Regions from separate parts of the Sphaerochaeta globosa str. Buddy genome, predicted to be linked through region 1. Evidence: riboswitches for the same ligand, from Rfam matches in the RefSeq annotation. Region 1 holds a riboswitch; each other region holds the start of a gene.
What was found. A riboswitch is a leader RNA that binds a small molecule or an ion and turns the genes downstream of it on or off. The one in region 1 is predicted to bind cobalamin.

Region 1 (9,940 bases):
CACGCTATTTCTTGTGCGGCCTCTATCTTGAACGCAATGCAAGCGGCATGAACATGGTTGCAACCGATGGAAGAAGACTTTCCATCGTTGAAAGGACATTTGAGGAAGAACTTCCCATGTTTACTCCTGTAATCATTGCTCCAAAATTTTTCACGGAGCTGAAGAAACTTTCCACCGATGAAGGAACGTTGGAGCTTTGCATTACCGATCAGCTGCTCTTTGCAAAAATAGCACAACGAACATTCTACACCACCTTGATCAAAGGCCAATATCCCAACTATCGACGGGTAATCCCCGACAGTCAGAACTATAGTTGCACCATGCGAATACAGGATATGCTTGATGCACTGAAGCGTGTTTCCTTGTTGGTGGAAAATAAAGCAAAACGTATATTTCTTGATATCAGCGAAGCTGGTGTTCTGTTGACCAGTGATGAAAGTGAAGTAGGAGAAGCCAAGGAAATCATTCCCTGCCAGTATGAAGGTCCGGATAGCAAGGTTTCGCTGAATTACACGTACCTGCTCAATCCCCTCAAGGCGATGGAAGGGGAATATTTCTCCATCAACTTCACTGAACCAACAAAAGCTATGACAGTAAAATCTGAAAGCAACAGGGATTATTATCATATCATCATGCCGATGCAACCCAATTCCTAATGCGTTTCATCGAGCTTTGGACTAATCAGTTTAGGAATCTCGTCAGCCAAAGGATACCTGTCGATAATCGGCAGGTATTCCTCATTGGACCAAATGGACAGGGAAAAACCAATTTGCTTGAAGCCCTCTATGCCCTTTGTTATGGTTCTTCGTTTCGGACGAACCAACTCAAGGAACTGACGGTCCATGGAGAAAAAGCTTTCAAGATTGTAGGCATTTACCTTGGTGACGACCAAATCCGGCACACCCTGATGTTGGAATGGAAAGACGGCAAGCGCAGCATGTCACTCGATGATCGTGAAGTGAAGGACCGCAAGGAATTAATCTATAACATTCCCTGCATAGTATTCAGTCATGACGATATATTTTTCATCAAGGGTGAACCGGAGCAGCGACGAAGATTCTTCGATCAGACGATGAGCATGTACAATCCACTTTTTTTTGACGACCTGCGTCGTTATCGACTTGTTCTTCGTCAGCGAAACCAAGCTATCAAGGATGGTCGATTTGAGCTCTTGGATCTCTATGACTTGCAGCTTGCCAAGTATGGGCTTGCGATCCAGAGTGAACGGACTCGGGCAGTCTATGAATTTGACCAGATTTTTCCTTCGATGTACAAAGATGTCTCCCAAAACACCATGGAGGTGCATATTGAGTACCACCCCTCATGGAATGATTGTGCTACCGAAGAAGAGATTGTTGAGTATTTGGCTCGTACCAGAAGCCGTGATATAAGTATGCTTACCACTACCAGCGGTATCCATCGGGATAGATTTCTGGTTATGGAAGCTGGCCAGCCGTTTTCCCAGACCGGCTCCACCGGGCAACTACGGCTTGCTTCATTGATTTTCAGAACTGCACAGATGGCATTCTTTCAGAAAAAGACTGGTAAGGAGCCTTTGATTCTTGTCGATGATGTGTTACTTGAGTTGGATTTTGAAAAGCGTGAGCATTTCCTGCACTTGATGCAAACCTACTGCCAAGCCTTTTTCACCTTTCTACCCGAAGAGCATTATTTTTCAGAGCTGGCCGAGGAAGGAGCTTTGCTCTATACTGTCCAGGAAGGAAGGTTTTTGAACTGATGAAGGACAAGAAACCAAGATTATGCAAGGAAGGAGAACCTCTGGAAGGAAGAAAAGTCTTGGATTTTGTGTTGCGCTCGCTCGATATCCGCACAGATAATCCAAAAGCAGCCATCGGATTTGAATGGCAAAAAATTATTGGAAACCGGCTGTATCCTCATGTAAAAATAGTAGAAATTAAGGGAACAACGTTGGTTTTAAGGGCTGATCACCCCTCTTGGGCACAGATTGCACTTATGCAGCAAAAAAAGATACTTGCTTTAATTACCAAGAAATACCCATCACTGGGAATCAAATCGATACAGATGCTGAGCTCCTAGTTACTTGACGTAACGGCACTTGCTCATTATACTGCACCACTCGGAGGACCATACTCCGTATACGTAGAAAATATCCGCGTTAAGCGATGTAAAATTGGAGAATATCTCATGAGTTACAAAGGAAAAAGAACCTACCAGCCCAGTAAAGTTAAGAGAAACAGAAAGTTTGGATTCAGGGCTCGTATGGCAACAAAGGGCGGTCGCCTGGTATTGGCCCGCAGAAGAGCCAAAGGCAGACACCAGCTGTCCGTATGTGATGAGAAGAAGCCTTTCTAAGAAAGAAATTGTAAAGCGTAAACCGGAGATTGACCGAGTTTTTAAAACTGGCAAGACATACGCTTGCCTTGGTTTAAAACTGATTGTTAGCCAAAACCAGCTGGATGTTGATAGGATTGTAGTAATACCCGTCCGTCACTATGGAAGCGCTGTTCAGCGTAACAGAATACGCAGACAGATCAAGGAAATCTGGCGAAATGAGAAACCTCGGATGGTCCCCGGTTACGATTTTGCATTCATCGTATATCCAGGAAAGGTTAATGACCATACATCCCAAAAAAAACAACTTCTCGCTCTTTGTGAAAAGGCTGGGGTCTTCCTCCAGTCGTGAGACTTTCTGTTAGTCTTTCCCACTCCTGTTGTTGCAGAATTTCGTTGTGAACCTATCTTTCCTGTGATTACTCTCTCACCACACCTCATCATCAGGAGCAGATATGGACAAAAATACCATTCTCGCCATAGTTCTATCCGTGTTGGTTATTACCGTTGGTATGACCATTCAAACCACGTTTTTTGCACCCGACCCTGTGGTGCAGTCAAGCCAGCAGGAAGTTCAGCAAGCCAGTACGCCATCTGCGACAACCCTTGAGCCGGCACAGTACTCCCAGATTCCTTCCAATATGGCCTGGAACAGCAAGCTTCCGGGTTCTTTGGTTTCCGTGGGCAATCAGGGCTCCAGTACACCTTTTACCTTCTCAACCGAGTATTTCATTATTGAATTCAATCCCAATGGAGCTTCTGTTTCCTCATTCAAGCTGAAGGAACATCTTGATGACGGGGAACCAGTGGAACTGCTTTTCAAAAGTCAAAACTCAAATGATGCCTTCCTGCTCTACGCCGGAAAGGACAAGGCCAATCCAATCGATGCCAATTTCAGGTATCAGATCAGTGGCAATAAAGTAATTTTCACTCAGGAATTCGCCCTTCTCTCCGAAGATGGAAAGAGTGTAGGCGATTCATTCTCCCTCACCAAGACCTATACGTTCGGTGCTAAGGACTACTTGTTCCAAATCGATGTGGATACCAAGAATAGTGTGAACAAGGCGGTTCCTCTCTCCTTCGAGAATTCTGCTTATACCTTGGCCTTCGAGCCCCAGATTGGGCCTTCCTTCGCTAAGCTTGACAACAACTACAACTATAGAAGGTTCTATATCAAGGAAGATGGCTCTTCCAAGAAGAATCAGGTCAAGCTGAGCAATGGAGCGTACACTACCACCAAGCCCCTTTCCTGGGTTGCCTTGGTTGGCAAGTACTTCTCCTTGATCGCCATCCCTGATGCCACCAACTACACCGTCAGCTTGTCAGAGACTAGTGAAGAGGGATTGCCGCTGCAGTCGAGCATCTATATCACTCGTCCGGCTATTAGAAGTGCCTCACAAACTGATACGTTCCGTTTCTATGCAGGACCCCAGCTCAAGGGTGATATGACCATTTACGACGATGCTTCGTCGAACAGTTTCGGTGTTGCCAATCTGCAACTTGAACAGGCGTTGGACAGCAGTTCCTGGCTTGGCTGGCTTGAGACCATTCTGAAAACCATCCTGAACCTGCTTTACAAGGTGATCCCCAACTACGGCGTAGGCATCATCATTCTGACATTCCTGCTTAAGCTTGTGCTCTATCCCATCTCCAAGAAGGGTATGGAATCGACGGCAAAGATGTCTTCCCTCTCCCCGAAGATGGCGGAGATCAAGGAGAAGTATCCGGACAATCCGACCAAGCAGAACGAAGAGATGGCTACTTTGTACAAGAAGGAGAAGATCAATCCGATGGGCGGCTGTCTGCCGATGCTGCTCCAGTTCCCGATCCTCATTGCCTTCTACGGGTTGCTCAACAAGCACTTTGAACTCCGCGGTGCCATGTTCATTCCCGGTTGGATTCCAGACCTTTCCATGCCGGATACTGTATTCACCTTCGGTTTCAATCTTCCCTTCCTGGGCAATCAGCTGCACTTGCTGCCGATCGTCTATACAGTCAGTATGATCTACTCGATGAAGATTACCCAGAATGCTTCAACTGCAGGAAGCCAGCAGGGCATGATGAAATTCATGACCTACGGTATGCCGTTGATGTTCTTCTTCGTACTGTATAATGCACCTTCCGGCTTGATTCTTTACTGGTCGGTCATGAATGCTCTCTCCATCTTCCAACAGTTGTATACCAACAAGAAGAAGAGCAAGGAAGCCATTGAAGTGAAGGGCCCTACTGTACAGCAGTTTCCCGGTCCGAAGGGTAAGAAACGGACCTAATCCCCACAAGAAATGAAATATTACCAGGGGGACTCGGTCCCCCGAACGGAGTAGCTATATGATGAAAGAATTCGAAGGACGTACCGAGCAGGAGGCTATTGCAAAAGCAATAGAGGAACTGCACATTGAACGTGAAGATTTCGATGTAGAAATCGTTGAGCCTGTCCGGAAGGGACTGTTCAAGAAGAGCAATGTAAAGATTAGAATTCACTTTGAAGATGAGAATGATGTACTACCAGAAAGTTATGATTCTCGCAGCACGCTGGATGAGGACGAGGAGGAGCTTGATGCTCCAATCAACAGCGAGCTCGAGGACAAGCTTTTGCTTTTCGTAGCAACCATTCTCGAGAAAATGGGGTACCAGGGCAAAGTCTCCATTTCCTTTCGCAAGGCACGCAAGCTTGGTCTGAATATTGAGAGTGACAACTCCAGTATCATCATTGGCCGCAAGGGAAAAAACCTTGATGCCATCCAGCTGCTGGCCAATGTGTACGCCGGGCAGATTGACCCTGATTTGAAAGTCATCATCGATAGTGAGAACTATCGCATGCGCCATGAGGAGCAGTTGATCAGGATGGCCTTCAAGACTGCTGAGCAGGTCAAGAAGAGCGGCAGGAGCAGGTTGCTTGAGCCGATGAACCCGTATGAAAGACGGCTGGTGCATACCGCCCTCAATGATTTTGGTGGCGTTGAGACCAAAAGCGAAGGTGAGGGGCTGTACAAGCAGATTCGTATCACCAACCAAAAGCACTAACACTAATGGGGACTTTGGTCCCCTTTTTTTATTGATTCAGCTTGACAAAATTCTTTGCCAAGCCTACTGTTCGTAGTGTACCGTATGGTATAAAACACTATATCTTGTGTGTATAGGAAAAGGGAAGTGGGTGAAAAGCCCACACGGTCCCGCCGCTGTAAAGGGGAGATTTTGCATATAGCCACTGGAGCAATCTGGGAAGGAAGCGAAATCGATGAACCTGAGTCAGAAGACCTTGCCTATACAGACACGCCGTCACGGAGTATGACAGGGCGTGTGCCTCTTGCAGGGCCGCCTCTCTGTCTTGACTCCAGTAGGAGGAAACCATGCAACAGCAGGTGGTCAAACGGGATGGACAGGTGGTTCTCTGCGAGGTTCAGAAAATCATCAACGCAATCACCAAAGCAGCCGTAGCTTCCAGCCAGGATGTCGATGCCTTGGAAGTGGCCTCGTTGGTACTTGCCAGGATGAAGGGCAACAATCCCATCACCGTCGAACAGATTCAGGATTTGGTTGAACAAGCTCTGATGGAAACAGGAGCAACAAAGACTGCGAAAGCCTATATTCTGTATCGCAGCCAGCGAGAGAGAATGCGTGAGGGAAAAGCCCTTATTAAGGCTACGAACGCGCTCTTTGATTCCTATCTAGGCCAGACAACCTGGCAGACCAAGGAAAATGCCAACACCAGACGTTCGGTCAATGGGATGAACAACTTCATTCGTGAACGTTTTACCGAGCAGTACTGGCTTAATGAAATCTATCCGGCTTCAATACGCTCAGCGCATGAAAGCGGTGCCCTTCATGTGCATGATTTGGGATTCTTCGGGCCCTATTGCTGCGGCTGGGATCTTAGGCAGCTCTTGACATGCGGTTTCGGGGGTGTGGAGGGCAAGGTAAGTAGCAAACCTGCCAAGCACCTGCGCTCCTTCCTCGGCCAGATAGTCAATGCAACCTTCACGTTCCAGGGAGAGTGTGCAGGAGCTCAGGCCTGGTCCTCGTTCGACACGTATGCAGCCCCCTTCATCCGTTACGATGGACTCTCTTACGATGAGGTCAAGCAAGCAATACAGGAGTTCATCTTTAATCTCAACGTTCCCACACGCGTAGGTTTTCAATGCCCTTTCTCCAATCTTACGTTCGATCTTGTGGTGCCATCCAGCCTTCGTGATGTACCGGTCATCAGAGGAGGTGAAAACCAGGCTGAGACGTATGGAATGTTTGCCAACGAGATGGATATGCTCAACCTCGCCTTCTGTGAAGTCATGGAGGAAGGGGATGCTTCGGCGCGTGTCTTTACCTTTCCCATCCCTACGTACAAGGTGACCAAGGATTTCCCATGGGAGAGCGAGGTGGTTGACGCAATTTTTGCCATGACGGCAAAATACGGAATCCCTTACTTCTCCAACTATGTAAACAGCGACCTTTCCCCTGAGGATGCTCTTTCGATGTGCTGCCGATTGCGCCTCGATACGTCCCAACTGAGAAAACGAGGAGGTGGTCTGTTTGGGTCCAATCCTTTGACCGGCTCAATCGGTGTGGTGACACTCAACCTTCCCAGGCTGGCGTATGAGACCAAGGATGAAACGCTGTTTCTGAAAGGTCTTGCATCGCTGGCTTCGCTTGCCAAAAAGAGTTTGGAAATCAAGAGAAACGTCATAGAAGCTGAAACGGAACGCGGTATGTATCCCTTCAGCCAAAATGCTTTGGAAGATGTGAAACTGAGACTCGGCACCTACTGGGCGAACCATTTCAGCACCATTGGAATCGTGGGGATGGAAGAAGCCTGCCTGAATCTCTTTGGGGATCAAGGCTCCTTGGTTACCCAGAAAGGTCAGGAGTTCGGTCTGCGGGTACTAGGAGAACTAAGGACTCTCATCAGTGGATTCCAGAGTGAGACAGGAAACTTTTACAACCTTGAAGCCACCCCAGCCGAGGGTGCCAGCTATCGGCTGGCCAACCTTGATTCCCTCCAGTATCCACGCATCATCACTGCGGGAGAGAAGGTTGGATACTATACCAATTCATCTCAGTTACCCGTTGGCTATACCTCGGATCTGTTTGAGACGTTGGAGAAACAGGATGAGCTTCAGTGCCAATACACAGGAGGAACAGTCCTGCACCTCTACCTTGCCCAACGAATCTATGATTTGAATGTTGCAAAGCTTCTGGTCAGAAGTACATTCACCCGCTACAAGCTACCCTATTTGTCCCTTACTCCAACCTTCTCGACGTGCAAGAATCACGGATATCTGGATGGGGAAGTGGAGCAATGCCCCTTCTGCGGTTGCCCTACCGAAGTATGGACACGAGTGGTTGGCTATCTCAGGCCGAAGAATGATTTCCATCCAGGTAAGCAGGAAGAGCATCGCCAGCGAAAGTTCTATTCGGTAAAGATGTCATGAATATTGCAGGGCTTGAAGCCTGTTCCTTGCTTGACTATCCTGGCTTGCTCAGTAGTGTCTTTTTTTGTCAAGGTTGCAACTACGATTGCTTCTATTGCCATAATCGTGCATTAATTGAACCGAAGTCTTGCATAACCGACTATCAAGAGGCACAAACTTTTCTCCAGCAACGCAAAGGTTTCATCCAGGCTGTGGTAATCAGCGGGGGAGAACCTTCCCTGCAGCATGATCTGATGGAGTTTGTCGAATTCATCCGAAATCTTGGCTTTGCCGTCAAATTGGATACCAATGGCAGTAGGCCGCAGGTTGTTTCAAAATTGCTTGAACATGACCTTCTCTCGTATGTTGCTGTGGATGTGAAGGCTCCCTGTGAACGCTATCAGGAAATTGTCGGGGACAAGGGGGATGAAATACTTGTCAGAACGAGTGTTTCCCTTTTGACCGAGTACCAGGCAAGCCATCCGGGTTTTTCGTATGAGGTGCGTACTACACTCGCCCCAACGCTGGGACAAGAGGATTTGCTATGCATGGTCCAATCGTATCCCGTTGTTCAGCATTGGTATGTGCAGAAGTATCGCATTCCAAAGCACTTTAAAGCAAACGACGAGAAAAGAATCAACCTCCCTCAACTGTCGGTTGGGGAGGTTGAAAAAAGTCTTGGTCTCTTGAGAATGTATCAACCGAACTTGGTTATACGTTGATGATCTGTTCCCAGGGCATGGAGGGTTTTCCAAAATGCCCGTAGTTCACATTCTTCTGGTAGATGGGCCTGAGCAAATCGAGGCTGCGAATAATGCCAGCCGGTGACAGGTTGAACTTCTGTCTGACCAGGTCCTCAAGCTTCTCATCGTCCACCTTTCCGGTGCCGAATGTATCAACATAGATGGAAATTGGATAAGGAACCCCGATGGCGTAGGAGAGCTGTACTTCACATCTGGTACAATACTTGTTTGCAACCAAATTCTTGGCTACAAAACGAGCCATATACGCTGCTGAACGGTCTACCTTTGAAGGGTCTTTCCCGCTGAAAGCACCGCCGCCATGACGACCCATGCCACCATAGGTATCGACGATGATCTTCCTTCCCGTCAGGCCGGTATCACCACTGGGTCCTCCGATGACAAAGCGACCGGTAGGGTTGATGTAGATTTTGGTTTTCTCATCCAACAGGCCGGTCTTGTCGAGCACTACATTGATGACTTCTTTTGTCAAAAAGTCGATGAGATGTTCCCGATCGGTATCGGCGGTGTGCTGATGGCTGATGACAACCGAATCGATATGCACCGGTTTGCCATCCTTGTAAAGCAGGGATACCTGACTTTTTGCGTCGGGACGGAGGAAGGGGGCATACCCACCCTTGCGCAGTTCGCTTGCTTTCATCAGGAGTTGATGGGCCCACATGACCGGAGCCGGCATAAGCTCTTCCGTTTCATCACAGGCAAAACCAAACATCATACCTTGATCGCCTGCACCTTGTTCGCCGAACAGTGAAGTATCGGCAGTGACACCCATGGAGATATCAGCAGATTGGGTACTGGTAAGGTTGATCACCTTCAAGGTTTTGTAATCAAACCCACAGCCTTCTTCGGTATATCCGATTTCCTTGACGGTTGCTCTGACAATTGATTCGATATCCAAGGTTGCATTGGTGGTGATCTCTCCGCCTACAATGACGGTATCGGTGGTGGCAAAGACTTCGCATGCAACCCTGCTTTTGGGATCTTGCCGAAGACATGTGTCCAGAACGGCATCGGAAATCTGATCGCAGACTTTATCCGGATGTCCTTCGCTTACTGATTCTGAAGTGAAAATGTGTGATCCATGTTCTAACATACACCCTTCCTTATGGAACTTGGGAAGGAGGAACTCAATTCAGAGAATTGTTGCGCTCCCCTTTTAGCAAGTTTCTTTATTGACGTGTGCAAGCCGGGAGGCTATCAAATCGACGTCATTCGTTGTGGATACTAACAGGGATATGCAAATTGTACAAGAGTTGAAGGATCTCTCTTTACATAACAATAAATGTTATGATACATTTAATATTATGAAAACAATCCTTTTGCAGAACGACACACAGTTGCAGATTTTCATGCATCCCAAAAGGCAGGACATCCTGCATTTGTTGAGCATTGACGGACCGGCAACCGCAAAAATGATCAGCGATACACTGAATATGACGCCTTCGAGTGCCAAGCATCACC
Region 2 (9,940 bases), 1.6 Mb from region 1:
GATATTGCCCGTGAGAGCGGGTATTCAAAAACAGCAGTTTCCTTTGCGTTCAACGACCCTTCGAGGATCAGCGAAAAGGCATGCCAACAAATTCTGTCAACTGCGCAGCGACTTGGATACATCCCGGACCCTATGGCCCGCAATTTTTCCCTTCGACGTCATGTGAGCATTGGATTTTTGTTACCTCAAATAGTACAGTACTCCCTGCAAAACCCGTATACCTTGCAGGTAATACAGGGTATTGGTACTGTGTGTGAAAAGTATGGGTATACCCTCACCCTCATTCCTCCGCTCCATAAGAGTATCACCGAAGCTGTACGCAATGCAGCTGTAGATGGTCTTATCACCATGGGAATGCAGGTGGAAATGGAAATAGTTTCCGTTATGCAAACCCGCCTGCTTCCCTATGTGACCATCGACGGAACTCCTGATGCGCAAATGCCCAGTGTTAATATTGATGATGAAAAGGCTTGCTACGATCTTATGCATCTGGTACTGGAAGCTGGACATCGGAATCTGGTTCTGATCAGCCTTTCGGAGGACGCGTTTGCCTCCCCTACCAAATCTGAAAGTGTTCCGAATAAGCGAATGCGAGGGTATCTAAGGGCAGCAGGCGAAGCCGGCCTGGTCCTGGAAAGTTCACAAGTTTTGGTAAGTGAATGTACGTTGGTGGATGGTATGCGTATCGGAAGGACCATTCTCGACCTTGAAAACCGACCAACCTGTGTGGTGGCAATGAGCGATATTGTAGCCATTGGTTGCATATTAGCTTTCAAGGAAGCCGGCCTTTGTGTTCCTGACGATATTTCGGTGGTTGGATTTGATAATATCGATGAAAGCTCCTGCATTATGCCGCAGCTGACAACTGTCGACCAGCCGGCAAAGGAAAAAGGGCGTCTTGGTGCAGAAGCCTTGTTTACAATGATCAACAAGGAACCGCTTCAAAGCGCCCATATACAAATTCCCTACCGAATCATCAGCAGGGAATCTCTGAAAAGAATCTAGCTTATTTTGCTAGTGCCTTGATCAAATCGGCCAGCACCACATCCGGTGAGGGAGAGGCGTCGATGTCCAACAGCATATTGCGTTCCCGATAATATGCGATCAGGGGCTCGGTCTGTGCTTCGTACACAGAGAGACGGTTCAGAATTGCCTCAGGCTTATCGTCATCACGCTGGATCAACGCTTCACCGGTCTCATCGTCGATTCCTTCAACCTTTGGAGGATTGTACAGTACATGGTAGGTTCTTCCGGTGGACTTGCACATGCGTCTTCCACTGAGGCGAGCCACTATCTGTTCGCGGTCCAGAACAAAATTAATCACTTTGTCCAATGATTTCATTGCAGACAGGGCATCCGCCTGAGCGATGGTCCTGGGAAACCCATCAAGAATGAAACCCTTCTGAGCATCAGCTTCCTTGAAGCGTTCCTGTACCATGGCAATGGTTACCGAATCAGGAACCAAATCACCGCTTGCAAGGATAGCCTGTACTTGCTTTCCCAACTCGGTGCCGCCCTTGATATGGCTGCGAAACAGATCCCCGGTAGAAATATGGGGGATGTCAAAATAGGTTTTTGCTTCGGACGCGATGGTCCCTTTTCCGGCACCCGGAGGGCCTAGAAATACTAGATTCATGGTTCACCTCACAACAGAAGATGCAATTATGCTAGCACAAACGAGTTCTTTTTGCATCCCAGTTGCAGAATTTATCGATAGTTTTATAGCCACATATGAACGAAACCCTTCCTTGTATAAAGCTCGGTCATGAGTTAGAATCGCAAGCGATACAGGAGACAAGTACTAATGAATAAAATTATCCTTCATGCCACAGACCTTGACGGGTATCTCAAGGAATCGGATAAAGAGAGAATTGCACATGTTGATGAGTTGTACAAGAAATCACTGAATACCTGCTCGATTTTGGAGACTGCAAGTGATGTAATGCAACTTGAGGAAGCTCGGAAAGGCTTGGTTGAAAGCGCTGGCGAGATTGGACGGTATCTGAAAAATATCTGCGCAGAGGAACCGAGCATACATGTATATTCCTTTGAGACCCCGCAGGAACAACATGGTCAGGCTAGCCGTCTCATCGCAAAGCTACGCGACCCCTCCACCGGACATGAGGAGTTCCTGTATTATATCCAGCGAGCGTATGAAATGCTTTTCTCCCATGTCTTTGCCGATGCCGCACTGCCCAGCAAACGTTCAATCATCACCAAGACACCGGTTACCGACCCGGTACGCAACTATGCCGTACATAGAATTCCCGATGTCGACTCGATCATCAATAATAGTGTCATGTGCGTCATGCTTCGTGGAGCCCTGCTGCCGAGTATGATTCTCAGTAAGGAAATCCAGGAATATTCATCCAACGATTTTGTCACTCCCTTCGCCCTCTTCAAGATTAAGCGCGACGATTCAAAGAAAGAGTCCAATATGGATTATATCCTGGATCTGGATAAGTCATATTTCGACCTCGCTTCGCTGAACGACAAGGATTTGATTTTTGCCGACCCGATGAATGCAACCGGCGGCTCTCTGGTAACCATCGTCAAGTACCTGAAGGATAACCATGTCCAACCCAGGTCGGTGAAATTCATTAACGTCATCAGTGCACTCAAGGGCTCGCTGCGGATTGCTCGCGCCATCGAGGGTGCTGAGGTATATACGTTGTGGATGGATCCTGTGCTCAACGATGCTGCCTATATCCTGCCAGGCCTCGGTGATGCGGGAGACAGGCTCAACGGTAAGGATGAACACGATAATCCACGCAACATCATCCAACTTGTTGCCGACTATGGCAGTTCCATTACCAACCTCTACCGTTCACAGGTGAGGGAGATTGAGAAGACTGTATTGGAAAACTGATGAAAAAACTGTTGGTGTTCGTACTCTGTTCGTCACTCTTGCTTGTCTCCTGTCAGACCTATCAGGCAAACAGACTTGCAGAGCAAGGGTACGAACACATGCAGGGTCAGAATTTTGATGCATCCAGTGTTTTATTTGCCAAAGCAAGCACTAAAGATGCCAAGAATCATACGTATCGTTACAACTATCTCTTGTCCCTGTTCCTGCAGGGACACTACGATGAAGTGATTGTCCAAAGTGAAGAAGCCTTTGAAACATTTCCCTTCAATCTTTCGTTTCTCCTCATACAAGCACAGTCATATGCTGAAAAACAAGAGTATGAGAAGGCGTTAGTTACGTACAACCGCCTCTTCAAACTCGACCCTGCTTCGTATGAAACACAGGCATCAGTAATGGAGCAAGCACTTCTCTGGAAGGAATATGAAACTGCTAAGGACCTTGCCCTCGGTCTTGTTAACCAAAAAGCCTATGAGAAAAAGGCACTCGGTGTACTTTCAGAGATTGCAGGCGATGATACTTGGTATGCATTGGCGCTTGCCTATGTTACGAAAGAAAAGCAATCACAATCCCAGCAATAGCTCCCAATACAATCCAAATAAGCGGATGCACTTTCTTAAAGCGTAGAACGAAAAATACCAAGATTGCGTAAAGAATTGTTTCCTGTATCCGAACCATTCCTTCAGGAAACAAGGTCACCGAGAATAGCCGTAAACCTGCAAAGGTAATAAGACCTACCACAGCTGGCCGTAGGGCATAAAAGGCATCCTTGACATATCGGTTCTTATCGAACTGGCCCAGAAAGCGGGCAATAAAGATAATAATGATTACACTGGGGGTTATTTCACCCAGGGTAGCGACGACACCGCCTACGATACCTGCTGCCTGATAGCCGGCAAAGGTTGCCATATTGATTCCTATTGGTCCGGGAGTGGATTCACTGATGGCAATCATGTCGGCAATACTTTTAGCTGTCAGCCATTGCGGATGCGTTTGTGCAAGCGTATAGAGAAATGGAAGCGTAGCAAGACCCCCACCAATGGAAAACAAGCCGATTTTAAAGAATTCCCAGTACAATTGGAGGAAAATCATTGCAAACTCCGTTTTATCTTTTGCACACTCAAGCCAAAGAAAATAGCAAACACTACTATCAGAATCGGTGATACGGCAAAAAAGAACGTACTTACCACCACCAGCAAGTAGAGCAGGATGGTGGGAATATCGATCAGACTTTTCTTTGCAAGGGTAAGTACCGATTGGGTGATGAGGGCGCAGACTGCTACCCGGATTCCTGTAAATGCATGCTGAACCCACTGATTATCCTGTACATTCAGCAGTATGGTTGCCAGGGCGGTAATCAAGAGGAGGGAGGGGCTCACCTCCCCCAAGGTAGCCACGATTGCACCGAGAATCCCGCGTTTGCGATATCCGATCATGGTAGCAGTGTTGACCGCTATGATGCCTGGAGTACACTGCCCGATGGCATAGATGTCCAGCACCTCTTCTTCGGTGACCCAGCGATGTTTGGTAATAACCTCACGTTGCAACATGGGAAGCATGGCGTAGCCGCCACCGAAGGTCAGACCGCCGATTCTGAAAAAGGAACTGTATAAATCCCACAAACGTACCGTATGCATGGTTAGGCCAATGCATCCATCGCCATACGTACAAGCTGGTCGCATCGTTCATTGCCTTCAACACCGGCATGACCTTTGACCCAGTTCCATTGTACCGGCAGATTGGCATTCAGGCGGTCCAGCTCAACCCAATACTCTTTGTTTTTCACCGGCTCCTTGGCTGCAGTCCGCCAGCCATTGACCTTCCATTTCTTAATCCAGCTGGTGATTCCATTCTTCACGTACTGGCTGTCGGTATTGAGGCTGATACTCTGGGCACCCAAGGCTTGGCTGGCTTTCAGAGCTTCGATGACAGCTGTCAATTCCATACGGTTGTTCGTGGTATCACGCTCATTTCCGCTGGCTTCCTTTTCGAATATGCCATCAGCCTTCAACACATAGGCCCAACCACCAGGACCTGGATTTCCGAGACACCCACCATCGGTATAGATCACAATTTCTCTGTACATCATAGGCCGGATAGTAATATAGAGGCCCCATGTGGTCAACCATATCAACTCTTGACAGAAGGATAAACAACTCCTTACGATACACTATCCGTGCCAAGGGAAAGGGGTTTAAGCCCCTGCGGTCCCGCCACTGTAGAGGCTGGGAATCTGTAAGAAGACACTGCAGGAACGTACTGCGGGAAGTCGCAGATTCTGGGTATGCCTAAGCCAGGAGACCTGACATGGATAATTTCCGACGACCTACGGAGTATAGGTCAGGGTATGTTCCATGCCCATTTGTAAAGGGGCGCTATGCACAACCGTTCACTCAGACATGTATTTATATTTCTTTGTCTCTTCTTTTGTCTTGGGCTGCCACGCCTGTGGGCATTGGGAATGACTGAGCCGAAGGCTGTTGAACAAGAGAGCTTGAGAATCGTTAGCTTGTCTCCCAATGTGACCGAGACTCTCTATGCTTTGGGTGCCGGCTCCTTCTTGGTCGGACGCAGCGATTACTGCAATTATCCGCAAGAAGCCACAGATTTACCTTCAGTGGGAACACTGTATAATCCTTCCTTGGAAAAGCTTCTGTCGCTTGAACCCAATCTCGTTATCAGCAGTGCCTTTGTACCTGAACAGTTCTTGCAGGCAATAGAGAAAGCCGGCATCAGCATAGTGTCGCTTGAGACACAGCAGAATTTTCAAGGTGCCTATACCCTGATCAGGGAGATAGCTAATCAAGTCAGCAAGGAAGCTGAAGCGGAGCTGATGATTCTTGAAATGCAGAATGTGGTACAAAGTGTCATCCGCAAAGCAGCCTTGCAGCCCAAGAAGACTATCTATATTGCCTTGGATTTCGGTTCTTTCGATTCCAGTGCCACAGCCGATACGTTTCTCAGTGAAATGGTTGACTTGGCCGGTGGTGTAAATATCGCTGATGACGCTCAGAACTGGACATACAGCAAGGAACTGCTGATGTCCCACGATCCGCAGGTAATTTTGCTCAGTCCGAGGTGGGGAGAAACCGGTGAACAGACCCGTAAGGAATTCACCACCACCAAGCCGTATGCAGACCTCAGTGGTACGATTACAGTATTCGATGCCGACCTAATCAGCAGGCAAGGACCTCGGAGCGCACAAGCGCTTCAAGTGCTATACACCCTGATCCATAATGTGGAGGGGCAATGAAGCGAACGCTGAGTTTCGCCCTATCAGGTGCAGCCTTATTGCTGATGCTGCTTTCCTTGACGCTCGGACCCTCACACATCCAGCTTTCCGACACACTTGCCATTCTTGCAGGGAAGGGCGGTTCGGCTAATCAGTCGTACATCATTTGGCAGCTCAGACTTCCCAGAATTCTTTCATCATTCCTTACCGGTGCCATTCTTGGGCTCAGCGGTGCTGTATTCCAGGCAGCCCTACGCAATCCAATGGCAGATCCCTTCATCTTAGGCATCAGCTCAGGAGCCTCGTTTGGGGTAGCGTTTGCCCTCTTTGTTGGATTTGCACCACTTTTCGGTCTCCCCTCCAGTGCACTAATCGGGGCCTTGCTTACTACGCTATGCATTGTCTTTCTTGCATCCCGACGCAAAAACAGCAGTACCACGTTGCTGCTTACCGGTGTGGCATTCAACTATATTCTCTCATCGGGTATGACACTGCTTATGTTCCTGCATAAGGAACAGTATCAGAGAATCCTGTTCTGGACACTGGGAAGTTTCTCCTCGAGCACGTATGCACAAGTAATCGTAGTCTTTATTGCTTGGATTGCATTGTTTATTCCGGTTTCCCTCAAACATCAAAGCATGGATATGCTGCTGCTCGATGAACTATCGGCAAGAGCTGGTGGGTTGTCCGTGAAAAGGACGCGTATCGCACTTCTTATGCTGGCTTCCTTCGCCACCGCCTTGTGTGTGTCATACTTCGGGGTGATCGGCTTCATAGGCTTGATGGCTCCCCATACCACACGCCTTTTGGTCGGTCCCAAGCATCAGAACCTGTTGCTGCCATCCAGTTTATTCGGCGGTTTTTTACTACTTGCAAGCGATACCCTTTCACGCATTCTTCTTCCGTCCGGAGAATTGCCGGTTGGAATCATAACCAGCTTACTGGGGGTTCCCTTGTTCATCTACCTGCTTCGCAGGGGAAGGTACTTCTATGGATAGCCTGGAATTCTCCCACCTTCATGGTGGCTACGATACCCAACAAATTTTCAAGGATTTGAACCTCAATCTTCCCAAGGGTGCCTTCATCGCACTGACCGGTCCCAACGGCAGCGGAAAAAGCACCTTGCTTAAGTTCATTTACAAACACCTCAAGCCCAGTGAGGGCAAGGTTCTCGTTGAGGGTAAGAATGTAGCAAACTTTACCCAGAAGGAACTAGCAAAACATCTAGGGTTTGTTGCTCAGAACGGCAAACTCGACTATGCCTTCAGTGTCCGAGAGGCGGTAAGCATGGGGCGCTATGCGTATGATGGAGAGGACAACTTACATACCATTGAACAAGCCATCGTGGAGTGCGACATAGAACACCTGAAGGATAAACTGGTAACCGAGCTCAGCGGCGGTGAATTGCAACGTGTCCTGCTGGCAAGGGCTCTCTGCCAACAAGGAAAACTGTTGTTGCTCGATGAACCGGTAAATCATCTGGATGTAAAACATCAACGTTCCATTATGGAGTTGCTTTGTCGTCTGGTTGAGAAAGGGTATACCGTTGTTTGTGTACTTCACGATCTTTTATTGGTCCAGATTTACAGCCAGATTGCTCTTGTACTACAAAAAGGCTCTGTCGTAGCCTATGGACCTACACAAACGGTGCTCACTGAAAAACTTCTCCAAGAGGTGTATGATATTCAAGCCCATCAGGTTTACGACCCGACACTGGACCGCATGCTTTGGCTTCCTACGTACAAGGTTTCCTCATCATGAATGCGTTTCGTCTGTTTTTGCATCGCACCTATCGTAAGGTGGTGAAAATCATCCTTGCCCTTTCCTATGATTTCCAGACCTGGCAGGAAACAGAGCTTCCTCCTGGTCCAAAGATATTCTGTTCCAACCATTTCAGCAGCAGCGACGTTCATTTCGTAACCACCCTGATGGATGATGTACTGCATATTGTCATCGGACCTGGTTTCGGCATCCCTGTTGTCGGTTCCTTCCTAGGCTGGACCGAACAGATCAGAGCGCTTACCAAAGAAGACCGAAGCAAAGTGATAGAAAGCGCTGTTTCGTATTTGCAGAAGGGTGAGAGCGTATATATTTTCCCCGAAGGGGATCTCAATACGCAGGAGACGCTTATGGCCTTCAAGCGTGGTATTGCTGAAATCTATCTTACCTACCCCTGCCCTGTCATCCCCATCGGGCTTATCGCCCCGAAACGGAGAGTACGAAACAAGCTCAGTAGGACTGCGGGGAGAACCATGACGGTGGTGAGCCGTAACTATTATGCAAATATGGGAAAGCCGATGGAATTTGATTCGGCGATCAGGTGTGCCGCAGAAGATAGAAGTAAGGCTTGTCGGATCATACTCGATGAGCTTAGCATACGAATAGAAGCCTTGATTCGAGAGATCAAGACCGACAAATTCTGGAGTTGACCATGGATGACCTACAGAACGTATTTTCCAATTTCAAGACCCAAGTGCAAGAGATAGCCACCCATGCAGAGCAGGTACAGAAACTTACCTTCAAGGCTGAGCTGAAGAATGGCACCGCTTTCCATTTCAACTATAATGCCGACACCTTCGCCCCCCAAAAGAACTATCACCCGATTTCCATTTTCAATGGTATCCTTGATATCGTTTCCGCTTCGGTTTGTACCTGGCTTCTGGTTTCTTTTACCTTACGCATGCAAAGAGCCGACTACATAGTGCTTGATTTGGTTCTCGCTTTCTCCTCGATGGTCGCGGTCTTTGTCTTTTCCGCACTCTATCACTTTATGCATCGGGAAAAACGAAGCAGCTTGGTGTTTGCCAATCTCAAGGAGATTTCTAAAATACTCTCCTTGGCACTCATCAACCTCTCGGTTGCAGCATTTTTTGATAGCTCAAAACTTCAAGTCATCCAATCACTTTCCTTGGTTCTGGTAGCACTGAGCCTTTTGTTTCTGTTGGGAAGGACCGAGCTTTCCTTGCGGGTAAGCCTTGTTGTCACTGCAATTCTTCCCTTTGTATCACTTATTTCAGGTATGAGCTTGGAGAGCAGTATCCGTGTCCTCCTCTTTTGCTTGTGGTCGGTGGTTGCCTTGGTGAGCAAAACAGAGTCCCGCATGCGTACTACTTCGCTGTTTGCCCTGGTAGGATTGCTTTCTCTTGCTTTCCAGCTTACAGAAGTGATGATTTGACTTTTCAACTCCCGTTGTAGAGCCTATACTGGTAGGCAGGAGGAGCCATATGAAACTAGGTATTCTAGGAGCTGGAAATATTGCTCGCAAAATGGCCGCTACGCTTAATGAGATGGAGCATGTCGAAGCATACGCAGTAGCATCGAGAGATGTGCAGAAAGCTCGCGAATTTGCCCAGAAATGGAATGTACGCAAAGCCTATGGATCCTATGAGGAGATGCTCAACGATCCTGAGATAGACTTGGTCTATGTTTGCACCCCCCATGCACTGCATTTTGAACATATGATGATGTGCCTGGATAAGGGCAAGCATGTATTGTGTGAAAAATCATTTACGATGAATGCCGATCAGGCTCGAAAAGTACTTGCGTACGGCAAAGAGAAAAAATTGTTGGTTGCAGAGGCTATTTGGACTCGGTATTTACCGATGCGTTTGGTATTGGACCAAATCTTGGAACGAAGAGTAATTGGAGAACCCCATGCTCTTACGGCAAACCTCTGCTATCCTATAAAGGGTGTTAAGCGGTTGACCGATCCCGCCCTTGCTGGAGGGGCTTTGCTCGATGTGGGAGTCTATCCGATTAACTTTGCCATGATGGTGTTCGGCAACGAAATTGAGACCATCGAATCAAGCTGCATCAAAACTGATAGCGGAGTGGATGAATCG
Region 3 (9,940 bases), 630 kb from region 1:
AGCTTCAGCCAGGCCGTACCCGGGATCCTCTTCAACCACAATTCGTTCAACCAATCCGCTCTCTGCAATGAAAAGCCTGACTATGACCAGACCTTCCTTGCGTTGTCTCTTCGCTAGAGGTGGATATACTATTCTTGCAGCAAGCAGAGCCCTGTCAAAGACAGGAGCTAGGGTAACTGACTCAACAGGATAGTACCCATCGATAAGCATTGGTGTGTTTTCTTCTGCCTGTTCTGCTGCTGCTTGCTTCTCAACCTGCTGAACCATAGGCTCTTGTGTTTGAGTATGGCTTTCCGTTTGTTCCTGGATAGGCAGATTCTCTGGTTGGGGAATTGGCGGGACTGATGGTTCCTCTTTCAGAACTTCCTCTCTAGCCGGTGTTGTCTCTTTCGTGGAATGCTCAACAGCAATCCTGTCCACCAGCGAAATCGTTGCCGCCTTTGCTGCTGCAACTGGGATTGGTTCTTGTATCTGAAAGGAAATTGGGAGGAATAGGAAAGCAGTCAACAAAGCTGTTACTCCAATACCCAGCAGGAATGCATAGCGCAGTTTCATTCTTGCTCCTCCACCAAAAGGTGCACTGTCTCCACACCTATTGCTTTCAGCTCTTCAATGATCGGATGAAGCGCTCCATACGCCGTTGCCTTGTCAGCAAGCAGGGCATATACAGATTTTTTTTCAAGCATGTCCAACGTGATACGCTTGCCTTGCTGATAGACCTCCCCATTCTTTGCAATGAACAAGGTAGGGATGTTCGCAAGGTCAATGACCTGTCCCTGTGTTTGGGCTGGATCGAGGGGTACAGGAGTCTGAAACGAGGTTATTGCCATAATGAGGAAGAAAAGCAGCAAGAGAAAGGCAATATCGGTAAGGGCGGAGGGTGGGGTAGGTCGCTTCTTCCTCATGGCATTACCTCTAGGCTCAGCGAGCTGAGTGGATACTGCTCAAGCAGTGACATAAGCGAAACAACCGTCTGCCAATCGGTCTTGGCTTCGATGGCAAGGCTTAGGTGAGGTTCCTGGTTGAGGAAAGGAGTCAATTCAGCATTCTGTAGAACTCTATCCTGGAAGAGAAGTGTTCCATCGTGTTTGAGCGTTAGCTCTAGGGGATCTTGGGCTTCACCGATAAGAATTGCACTGCTGCTCATGTTCAGTTCCAGGCTGTGCGAGGCCGCAACTCCTGAGAGCAGGAGAAAGAAGATAATGAGAAGGAAAGCAATGTCGCTGCTTTGGCCTAACTCTTTTCGTTTTCGCATAGAGCCTCAATGGCAAAGTCGAGGGCGAAGCTTGCGATGGTTGCCACAATGGATATGATCAGACCGAAGGCAGTGGTGAAGAGGGCTTCATACAGTCCTGCTGCAACGACTTGCAGCTGGACTGAGGAAGCTTGTGATACCGACCTGAACGCCGTGATCATCCCGGTGACGGTTCCCAGGAATCCGAGGACCGGGGCGATCATGGCGATGAGGTCGAGAATGCTCAACGGTTTTTCAACCTTCGCTTTTATCACAGGTTCTTGCTTCCTGACGAGGAGTATCAACGTGATGGTCCTCTCAATACTAAGCACGACGGTGATAACCAAAAGGGCATAGAGCGGCCACATGACCGCTCCTCCTTGTTGCATGATCGAGATGAGGTTGGTGGTAGTTTTCATAGGCTAGAAAAGGAGCTTTCCGCCGATGCGGATCTTGGTCCCCGGCATCGGGTACCCTGATGAGAGCTCGTACTCGGTATTCAGCAGGTTGTCCAAGGCAAGGTATGCGCTCACTGTTTCGGTAATCTGCATGTTCATGCTGACATTGAGTAGGAATGCACTCTCTAGTGAGCTGGTCCTGCCCAAGTACTCGGCACTGAATACAGACTCAAAGCGGTTCAGCTTGAAGAATAATGAGCCTTTTGCTGTGTGCTTTCTGATGTTTGCAACCTCGACATTGTCTGAGAACGTCTTGCCTCCTGAGATGTCGTAGCTCTTGTTGTAGAGGTAGCTGACCTGGAAGTTGATGAGCTTGGACAGTTCCATGGACAAGGTCTGTTCCGTTCCCAGGTACACGCTATGGGCAATATTCTGGGGAATCCAGGAGGAGTCGTAGCCGATGTCGTTAAAGATGTTCCTGCCAAACAAGGTACTTTCATAGGAAAGATTATCCAAGGTACCGGAGAGGCCAAGTTCTCCATTCAGACCCTTCTCCGTCTTGAGGTTCGGGTTGCCCATGAACGGCCAGTAGAGCTGGGAGAAGGAGGGAACGTTCTCTGCATAGCTGATCGTGGCCTTCAGGTCGAGATCTTTCATCGGAGTATAGATGGCACCCAGCGAAGCATTGGGCGAGAGGGTTCTCAGGTCGCTGAGGTAGGCAACATTCAAACTGGGATGCAGGGAGAGTGTTCCATCCAGCAGGTAAATGCTGCCATTTGCAGAGGTTGAGATGGTATGACGCGTATTCTGTCCTACATCGGTGCTGTCTACGTAATCGAGACTGTAGAGCAGGTCTGTATTCAGCGTATAGGACTGGCCAAGGTTCCAGATACCTTTCAATTGTGCAGATGCTTTATGTTTACTGTGAGTGCTGTCTTGGTAGTCGGCATCGTGGTAGAAGGTTTGGCCGTAGGCATAGTGCAGGTAGGCAGTGAGTGTTTCCAACGTTGAGCTTACTTCTGAGAGTTCGATGGTATTGCTGGTGCTTGCAACCAGGTCATTCTGATAATCATCGGGTGTAAGGCCGAAAGCGAGGTTGCCTGGAACTCCGAGGTTCTTGTAGGTAACCAGATTCTGGGTGGTGAACTGCAGCTTGTCAGATAGGTTGCTGGTGAAGTTCACCGCACCATGTGCCTCATAGACCTGCGCATTGTCCCTGAGTGCAGCACTATCGTTGTAGGTGTAGGCATTCTGTGCTGTAAGGCCGCCGACTGAGGCAAGCAGACCGTCGTTGGTGTAGGTGAGGTCGAGTTTCTGGCTGTCCAGCAGGGAGAGCCAGTGATGAGTATTACTCGTGCCATAGGAAAGAGGAAGGAAGGACCCGTTCTCGATGGTAAGGGAGAAGGGCGTTTCACTTTGCTGCCCTCTCTTGGTTATGATGTTCACCATGCCCCCGATGGCGTTGGTTCTTCCCAGATTACCTGGTCCGCTTTTTACGACTTCGATGCGATCGATGATCGAGATGGGGATGCTGGAGAGGTCAACAGTCCCGTCATGGGCTGAGGAGAGCAGTACTCCGTCAAGGTAGATGAGGTTCTTGGAGGAGGTAGCTCCCCTGATTACCACTGACTGCAGTGAACCAAGACTGCCTACGGAGTTGAAGGATACTCCGATTGCTTTTCCTACAAGCTCGGCAGTGCTCTGGGCGTTGTAGGTGCCGATCTGCTGTTCGGTGATGACAGAAACGGAAGAGGCTGTGTTGGTTTCAGCTTCTGCAAGTGAGTTTTCAGCTATGACCAGTTCATAGGCTGTTCCAAGGTCGGTGTTTGCTTGTGCTGCAAAGAGTGTCGAAAGGGCGAGCAATAGGACAGAGAAGATTCCGCGCTTCTTCATGAAGGGCCTCCAGAGAGTGGTGTCTGGATATAATGCTTCGTGGAATAAAGGGGAATTCAAGAAAGGCTATACCTATGCGGTATACCCGTACGTAATGCTGTCTCTTTTTCCACGAAGAAATTATTATCTGGAAACGTCTCCTGGCTTACGACTCTTTTTACTGACAGGCCTTCTCATCCGAAGAGGACAATGGCGTATCTGCGTTCATCATCGATTACAGTGGCGGGACCGCCGGGGAATCACACCCCGTTCCGTTTTTCCAGATCCAGCGATTCCTATCCTAGAAGAAGAGCGGGGGGGAGGTCAAGACAGGGGTAGCGGGATGTAACGTGTAAACTTACCGCTTACTTGTTGGGTCAGCTGTCCTTCATCACACAATTCCTTGAGTAAACGGAAGGCTTTTGTAGTTTTTAACCCAACGAGGTTCTCAACCTCCTTCCTTGAGATGAATCCCTTTTGTCTTGCAAGAAGCATGATGGATTGCTTTTCAGAATCTATAGACTCTCCAACCGTACTCTCGATTCGTTCTTGCTTCTGGGAATAGTGAACAATTTCGTTTCTGTTTGGAAGGATGCAGGAGAAAGCTCCCTCCACAGCTCTAAAAACTGGTTTCCTTGGGCAATCTTCATACAGGCGTATAATCTTTCGTATGCCTGTTCCATAACTTTCTACCAGCCGTAAGCGATAGAAGATAGCCGCTAGGTTGGGATTTCTCGATTGGGATACACCCAATTGTATGGCTTCCATGGAGAGTCCCCTCACTAAACCACCAAGAGATATGAACTCCATATGGTCGTCATATACATTGATGATGATGCCTGCACAGAAGAGATAGTCGCGATGGATGAGACAGTTCAACAATGCTTCACGGATGGCATCTTGGGGGTAATCTAGTGTGTCTTCTCTCAAGAGTCCGGTGAAGCTTGCTTTTGTTTTATTATTGTTGTTGAGGTATTCATATACATCATTCAGTTGTTTCAAAATCGAACCGGAAAATTCTCTCCTATCCCGAAAGGTTGCATTATCACGACCTTGGAACACAGCAACTTTGCAGGTATAGGTGCATTGGTCTGAAAGCAGCATTGCGAGATTGGTGAAAAGTTTATCGGTACCAACCATCTTGAGCGTTTCCATTTGTGCTTGTTCAAATGCGAGTTGTCGCATACTCATTTCGTTTTTCATTACAGTAAATGTCAGGTTTTGCTCGAAACTTCTACTCTCCTCAAATGATGTTCCAGACGTTTCCAACATAAGATTTCGAATCCCTGACTCATTCATCGGGACACATGCATTGCCAAGCCGGGTGTAGACTCCACCTGGCTTTAGTCCGAATTTTGCCAAGTAGTAGGGTCGTCCAGTTCCAACTGCTACTGAAGCCTTGACGATATTTTTTGCATCCATCTCAACAGTCCTGATTGAAATAAAGGGGGAGGCATCGGGTAGGATTGAATCATGAATTATGCTGGAGAGTCGATTGGAGGCATCATCAGCATCCTTAACACCACAGACACTGCCGTCATTACGGATTCCTATAAATAGATCTCCTCCTTCGGTGTTCAAAAAAGCAACCAATGTCTTGCATACTGAATCCGGAATCTTATTGGTGTCATTTTCAAATTCTTTGAACTCGATATTGATATTTTCAATACTTGCCATGTTCTTTCCTTCTTTCTTTCTTGCTATCCTTGGTATAGACGAGAAAGAGAGGTTATACAACCCAATCGTATGAGTCTGTCTACGTTTTGGTAGACAATCATTTTCGGTGCCGTTACAATCTTGCACTGCTCTGAAATTCAGCTGTTGGACAAGAATTTTTAACTAGTAATCTATATTTTTATGTTCTTGAGCTGCTTATAGATATACAATGGTATCCAAGCGATTCATGATTGTTTGTACTATGACGGATGGATGACTCCCATGCAGCATTTTTCATTCTGGAATCCCACAAGAAGTATAGTTGGCAAGGGAACGATGTCGGAAGTCGGCAAGGAATATGCTACATAGGGCAAGAAGGTATTGCTCCATGGTTGTGACGAATCCATTGAGAAAAGCGGTGGATGTGTAATTGATTCTGCAAAAGCGATTGCTTTTGGTGTGAAGCTGCCATCTTCAGAGGATGTCTGGCACAACTCTTATATGAAGGCTGAGTATTCCATCCGTGAAGCCCTGTCGCTTGGGGTAGTCCTGACAATTCCTTCAGCAGGTTCTGAAAGTTCCCTAGGCTCGGTCATTACTGATGCAGAGCATGGGTTTATGCGAGCAGTAAATAACGGAACCATCGTTTCAAAGTTTGTAGTGATCGATCCACACACAAGCTCTGCTTTATGACAGAGAACGCCTTTGTCGGGGAGCGGGCACATTAGGGGGATTTCAAGATACTCTATGTCGACGATGTGCAGGAGATCTATTGACTAGCTTTGCAATCGTAAAACTTTTGAAGGTATAGGTTAGCTTCAGACAAAGGACAGAGCGTGGGGCGCTTTCGTTATCGTATTTCACAATTTTTACTGGTTTCACCACAGTGGTGAAAGGAGTGTTTTTAATGAAAGTGCATCCTCTTACTTATTTTCATGATTCCGGGTTTGGTCGACAATAGAAACGCCTTGGGCTTGACGATGACGCACTTCAAAAACTCCTGGACCAAGTATTGGAGAATCCCAAGGCGAGCAATGTGATGAAAGGTTCAAAAGGATTGTGCGAGTTTCAGATTGGTTTTTCCGGTCGTGGGAAAAGCGGTAGTGGCCGAGTAGCATACCCAACAGCTATGAAGGGCAACCGGTCAGCTGAGGAAAATAAGAGAATCATGAACCTGATTGCCATTCTGGAAAGAATATCCAAGAAAACAGTTGAAGCATGAAAGTGTGGTAGAAATACACCACAAGGGTATTCTTGCAGGCTCCTTCAGTTAATCAGGGACAATCCTGAGATGATTGTTCAATACGTAAATGAAGCGTAATGGATGGAACATGGCTGGCCATTCGGGCCAGCTTCAGGCTATCGATAATAATTATGAGAAGATAGTGCTTTCCACCGACTCCTTGATCAGCTTCAACTCAAGCAAAGGAATATCATCGACTTCCTGCTGGAAGGCGGCGGTTGACCGGTTTCTGATCGGATTATTGTTGAAACTAAGTTTAAACTGCTATCTTGCGGTTCCTGTGAACTTTATGGAATCTGTACCTGGTTTCAATGGTGATCCTTGTTGTTTTTAATAGAAAAAGAGTTAATTTTTTCTGGGGATAGTGCTGAAACTGATTGTTTTGTATCTTTTACATACTTGGATAAAGCACGCAGGTCAATTCCTAAAGAAGGTTTTGCTTTGTACGGGTTGATTTCTTTAATGAATGCCTGGACAGCGATATCTTTTTGTTTAGCTTCTCTGGAATTATAATTCTTCATTTGACCATTCATATGAATACACCTCACGTATTTCTCTTGCCGATTCTTCCGGTATCACAAAATGATATGGATGAATTATTCCTGCAGGAACAGCTCCAAACTGATCAATGTAATGCTGAAGTATTTCTTTATCCATAGCAATGGCGTGAACGCAACCTCCATGCTTATGCAGCTCAGAAACCTTTGCGGCTATCGCAAAAAGATGACCTCCAACCCCTTCATACTTTTTTACACCATTTCTCCATGAGTTGTTTTCCGGAGAACAACTAGCCCAATTTATATATTCTGCATTGCTTGCATCGTCATCTGTTAATGCAATAAGTCCCTGAATATCAACAGTACCTTTTAGAACCAAGGCATATATTGCAGTTTCTTCATCGAACTTATCCCAGTCACATACCATCCATTACTCTTATTGAATTTGGAAAGAAAACTCTTTCTTTGGATTCTTATCACTTCAGTCTCAACAATATCACCAGTTGCAACGTGCTTGAGACAAGGAGTTATACTATCTATGGTGAATGGTATCATTTTCTTCTCCTATGCGAATCTTACCACATAACCACCAAACAATACATCATTCCGGTGAAGACTATACCTCTTAACGCATTGAATCGAGAAATTGGAATGTTAACATTAACATGTTGTTTTCATTGAAGTTATTAAAAACTTGGATGGTCTGCAATTCTATGCCAAGAATGGATGATGGATGGATTGACCAAAATCTCGTAACTTCGATGGAAATTCATGCCATTGAGGACATCCATGACATGAAGAACCAAAGGAAAAGCCTAAAATGAGCATTGAGAAGAAAGCACCAAAGGCAGACATTTCTGATCAGAGCTGTGGTTTTGTAGTCCTGCACCCCGGATTAATCCGGGGCATGCAAGGCTATGCGTGGTCTCCGAAGCAGTAGCTTGGCTCTTAGGTTCAAACACACATTAAAACCGCTATCTTGCGATTCCTGCGGATTTTTTGGAATCTGTACCTGGTACAGATGGTTAGAACTTGATTCGCTTGGCTATGGTGAGTACTGCACTATTGGCTCCATACTATGCCAAGGCAACCAAGGTATAGAGCAGAATGACCTGATACGAATACTTGAATTTTCCCATACTGATGGTTGCATTCATCATTAATTCCGATATCCCGACTACTTGCAGAAAAGAAGTATCTTTGAGGCAGGTTACAAACTGGCCGAGCATGGGAACCAGTATTTTTCTCAATGCTTGGGGAAAGATGATATAGCGAAGAGTCTTGTACCGTGAGAACCCTTGGCTAGCAGCGGCTTCCCATTGCCACAATGCCGGAGAATACTGCCTTGTCGGAAGGCCGGCCATTGCTGATCAGAGCTGTGGGGTTTATTCGGCCTTCTATCTGGCTTCGATGGCTGGCTTCGGTTTTTGGTAAATAATAATACCAACACGTTCGATATGTGCTAATAAATCGGGGTTATCAATCTGAGACCATGAAGAAATGTCAAAGGAATACGGAAGGAGTAAATCATCGATTTCTTCTGCAAGCTTACCAACCAAGGAGTCTTCGAAATGCTCTCCTTTAATGGTAATATCAATATCGGAGCCTGGGCGATACGTTCCTTTTGCACGGGATCCGTAAAGTATTACAGCATCAATTTCTTTGTAAGATTTGAATAATATATCCAGTTGATCAAGAATTTCAGGTCGCAAGCCGAGTTCCTTGGCATCAGGTTTTGATTTCATGAGCAAGGCCTTCGCAAGTTTTCTGAAGCTTTTTGAATGCGTGAATATACGTATTGATGACACGGCCGACAATTGCATTGGCCACTGCAATATTGTATGTGTGGCTGCTCAGGTTGCGATCCCGTATCATCTCCATCCAAGTTTCCCCATCTTCAATCAAACCAACAGCAAAAGCTTCTCGAACAGTGTCTTTTGAACCATAGAGTTGTTGTGTGCCTTGATCTTTGAGATAATCGCGAAGTACATTCCAACCCAATTCATGGGAGCATTCAAAACAGTGAACAACTCCGAATTGTTCCAATGAACTTAAGGTCCTTTGGTTTGCCAACGAGACGGCCGCATCTAATTGATCGAGAGCCCGAGAGTAATTAGATAGACGCTGAATCCAACGGATATCTTGCTGTACTTCCATATATGCATGCTTCTCCTACATGCAAGCATGGCATGAAAACGGTTTTCTCTCAATTGATAAAGTCATCTTGGAAAAAGTGGGGCATTTGCCGAATATTCACAGCAACAGAGTGATTCTGTAGGGAAGCTCATCGACTTTGATACGTCATATCAGATTTACGTAAGCATCGTGGAAAGGGAATAAATGCTGCTTCGTAATAGACCGAAGGCTGACCATCTCTGATCAGAGATAGGGGATGAGTGGTTCTTGTACCTGATGCCGATGGTTAGAACTTGATTCGCTTGGCTATGGTGAGTACTGCACTATTGGCTCCATAATATGCCAAGGCAACCAAGGTATAGAGCAGAATGACCTGATACGAATACTTGAATTTTCCCATAATGATGGTTGCATTCATCATGAGTTCCGATATCCCGACTACTTGCAGAAAAGAGGTATCCTTCAGGCAGGTTACAAACTGGCCGAGCATGGGTACCAGTATCTTTCTCAATGCTTGGGGAAAGATGATGTAGCGAAGAGTCTTGTACCGTGAGAACCCTTGGCTAGCAGCGGCTTCCCATTGTCCTTTGGGTATTCCGTTCAATCCTCCCCGTAGGATTTCGGCAACCATGGCACTGGTAAACACGGTCATTGCCACAATGCCGGAGAATACTGCCTTATCGGGAATACGAATACCCAATATGACCGATGGCAACAACAGCCGAAAGCTGAGTATGAACAAGAGCAGGGGAATATTCCGTACGGAATCGATGTATAGAGCGGCAAGCTTGGCTGCCGGCCCCTTGCCAAGGTATCGGGCGATCCCGAGGACTGAACCAAACACGAAACTGAGGCAAATGGAGATGAGTGCAATGAACAAGGTCATCCCCAACCCTTTGGATAG

Region 2: it holds a riboswitch for cobalamin, as region 1 does, so the genes downstream of both, SPIBUDDY_RS07525 (ABC transporter substrate-binding protein) here and SPIBUDDY_RS00045 (ribonucleoside triphosphate reductase) in region 1, are expected to answer to the same signal.
Region 3: it holds a riboswitch for cobalamin, as region 1 does, so the genes downstream of both, SPIBUDDY_RS02970 (TonB-dependent receptor plug domain-containing protein) here and SPIBUDDY_RS00045 (ribonucleoside triphosphate reductase) in region 1, are expected to answer to the same signal.

Annotation. Positions count from the first base shown of each region.
Region 1 is NC_015152.1:2,179-12,118, forward strand. It holds gene dnaN (DNA polymerase III subunit beta) at 1-656, shown strand, start outside; gene recF (DNA replication/repair protein RecF) at 656-1,738, shown strand; gene SPIBUDDY_RS00020 (DciA family protein) at 1,738-2,058, shown strand; gene rpmH (50S ribosomal protein L34) at 2,167-2,334, shown strand; gene rnpA (ribonuclease P protein component) at 2,315-2,665, shown strand; gene yidC (membrane protein insertase YidC) at 2,769-4,583, shown strand; gene jag (RNA-binding cell elongation regulator Jag/EloR) at 4,642-5,337, shown strand; cobalamin riboswitch at 5,407-5,594, shown strand; gene SPIBUDDY_RS00045 (ribonucleoside triphosphate reductase) at 5,664-7,739, shown strand; gene SPIBUDDY_RS00050 (anaerobic ribonucleoside-triphosphate reductase activating protein) at 7,736-8,440, shown strand; gene metK (methionine adenosyltransferase) at 8,430-9,572, opposite strand; gene SPIBUDDY_RS15520 (ArsR/SmtB family transcription factor) at 9,784-9,940, shown strand, end outside.
Region 2 is NC_015152.1:1,597,169-1,607,108, forward strand. It holds gene SPIBUDDY_RS07490 (LacI family DNA-binding transcriptional regulator) at 1-1,005, shown strand, start outside; gene SPIBUDDY_RS07495 (adenylate kinase) at 1,007-1,636, opposite strand; gene SPIBUDDY_RS07500 (uracil phosphoribosyltransferase) at 1,805-2,869, shown strand; gene SPIBUDDY_RS07505 (tetratricopeptide repeat protein) at 2,869-3,447, shown strand; gene SPIBUDDY_RS07510 (chromate transporter) at 3,413-3,958, opposite strand; gene SPIBUDDY_RS07515 (chromate transporter) at 3,955-4,503, opposite strand; gene rnhA (ribonuclease HI) at 4,506-4,955, opposite strand; cobalamin riboswitch at 5,013-5,190, shown strand; gene SPIBUDDY_RS07525 (ABC transporter substrate-binding protein) at 5,244-6,119, shown strand; gene SPIBUDDY_RS07530 (FecCD family ABC transporter permease) at 6,116-7,096, shown strand; gene SPIBUDDY_RS07535 (ABC transporter ATP-binding protein) at 7,089-7,859, shown strand; gene SPIBUDDY_RS07540 (lysophospholipid acyltransferase family protein) at 7,856-8,527, shown strand; gene SPIBUDDY_RS07545 (hypothetical protein) at 8,530-9,273, shown strand; gene SPIBUDDY_RS07550 (Gfo/Idh/MocA family protein) at 9,323-9,940, shown strand, end outside.
Region 3 is NC_015152.1:633,115-643,054, forward strand. It holds gene SPIBUDDY_RS15595 (TonB family protein) at 1-555, opposite strand, end outside; gene SPIBUDDY_RS02955 (ExbD/TolR family protein) at 552-905, opposite strand; gene SPIBUDDY_RS02960 (biopolymer transporter ExbD) at 902-1,255, opposite strand; gene SPIBUDDY_RS15600 (MotA/TolQ/ExbB proton channel family protein) at 1,234-1,653, opposite strand; gene SPIBUDDY_RS02970 (TonB-dependent receptor plug domain-containing protein) at 1,657-3,525, opposite strand; cobalamin riboswitch at 3,639-3,824, opposite strand; gene SPIBUDDY_RS02975 (RNA-binding domain-containing protein) at 3,829-5,181, opposite strand; gene SPIBUDDY_RS02980 (iron-containing alcohol dehydrogenase) at 5,542-5,853, shown strand; gene SPIBUDDY_RS02985 (hypothetical protein) at 6,200-6,382, shown strand; gene SPIBUDDY_RS02990 (hypothetical protein) at 6,712-6,936, opposite strand; gene SPIBUDDY_RS02995 (hypothetical protein) at 6,911-7,327, opposite strand; gene SPIBUDDY_RS03000 (ABC transporter permease subunit) at 7,977-8,228, opposite strand; gene SPIBUDDY_RS03005 (nucleotidyltransferase domain-containing protein) at 8,298-8,645, opposite strand; gene SPIBUDDY_RS03010 (nucleotidyltransferase substrate binding protein) at 8,629-9,057, opposite strand; gene SPIBUDDY_RS03015 (amino acid ABC transporter permease) at 9,323-9,940, opposite strand, start outside.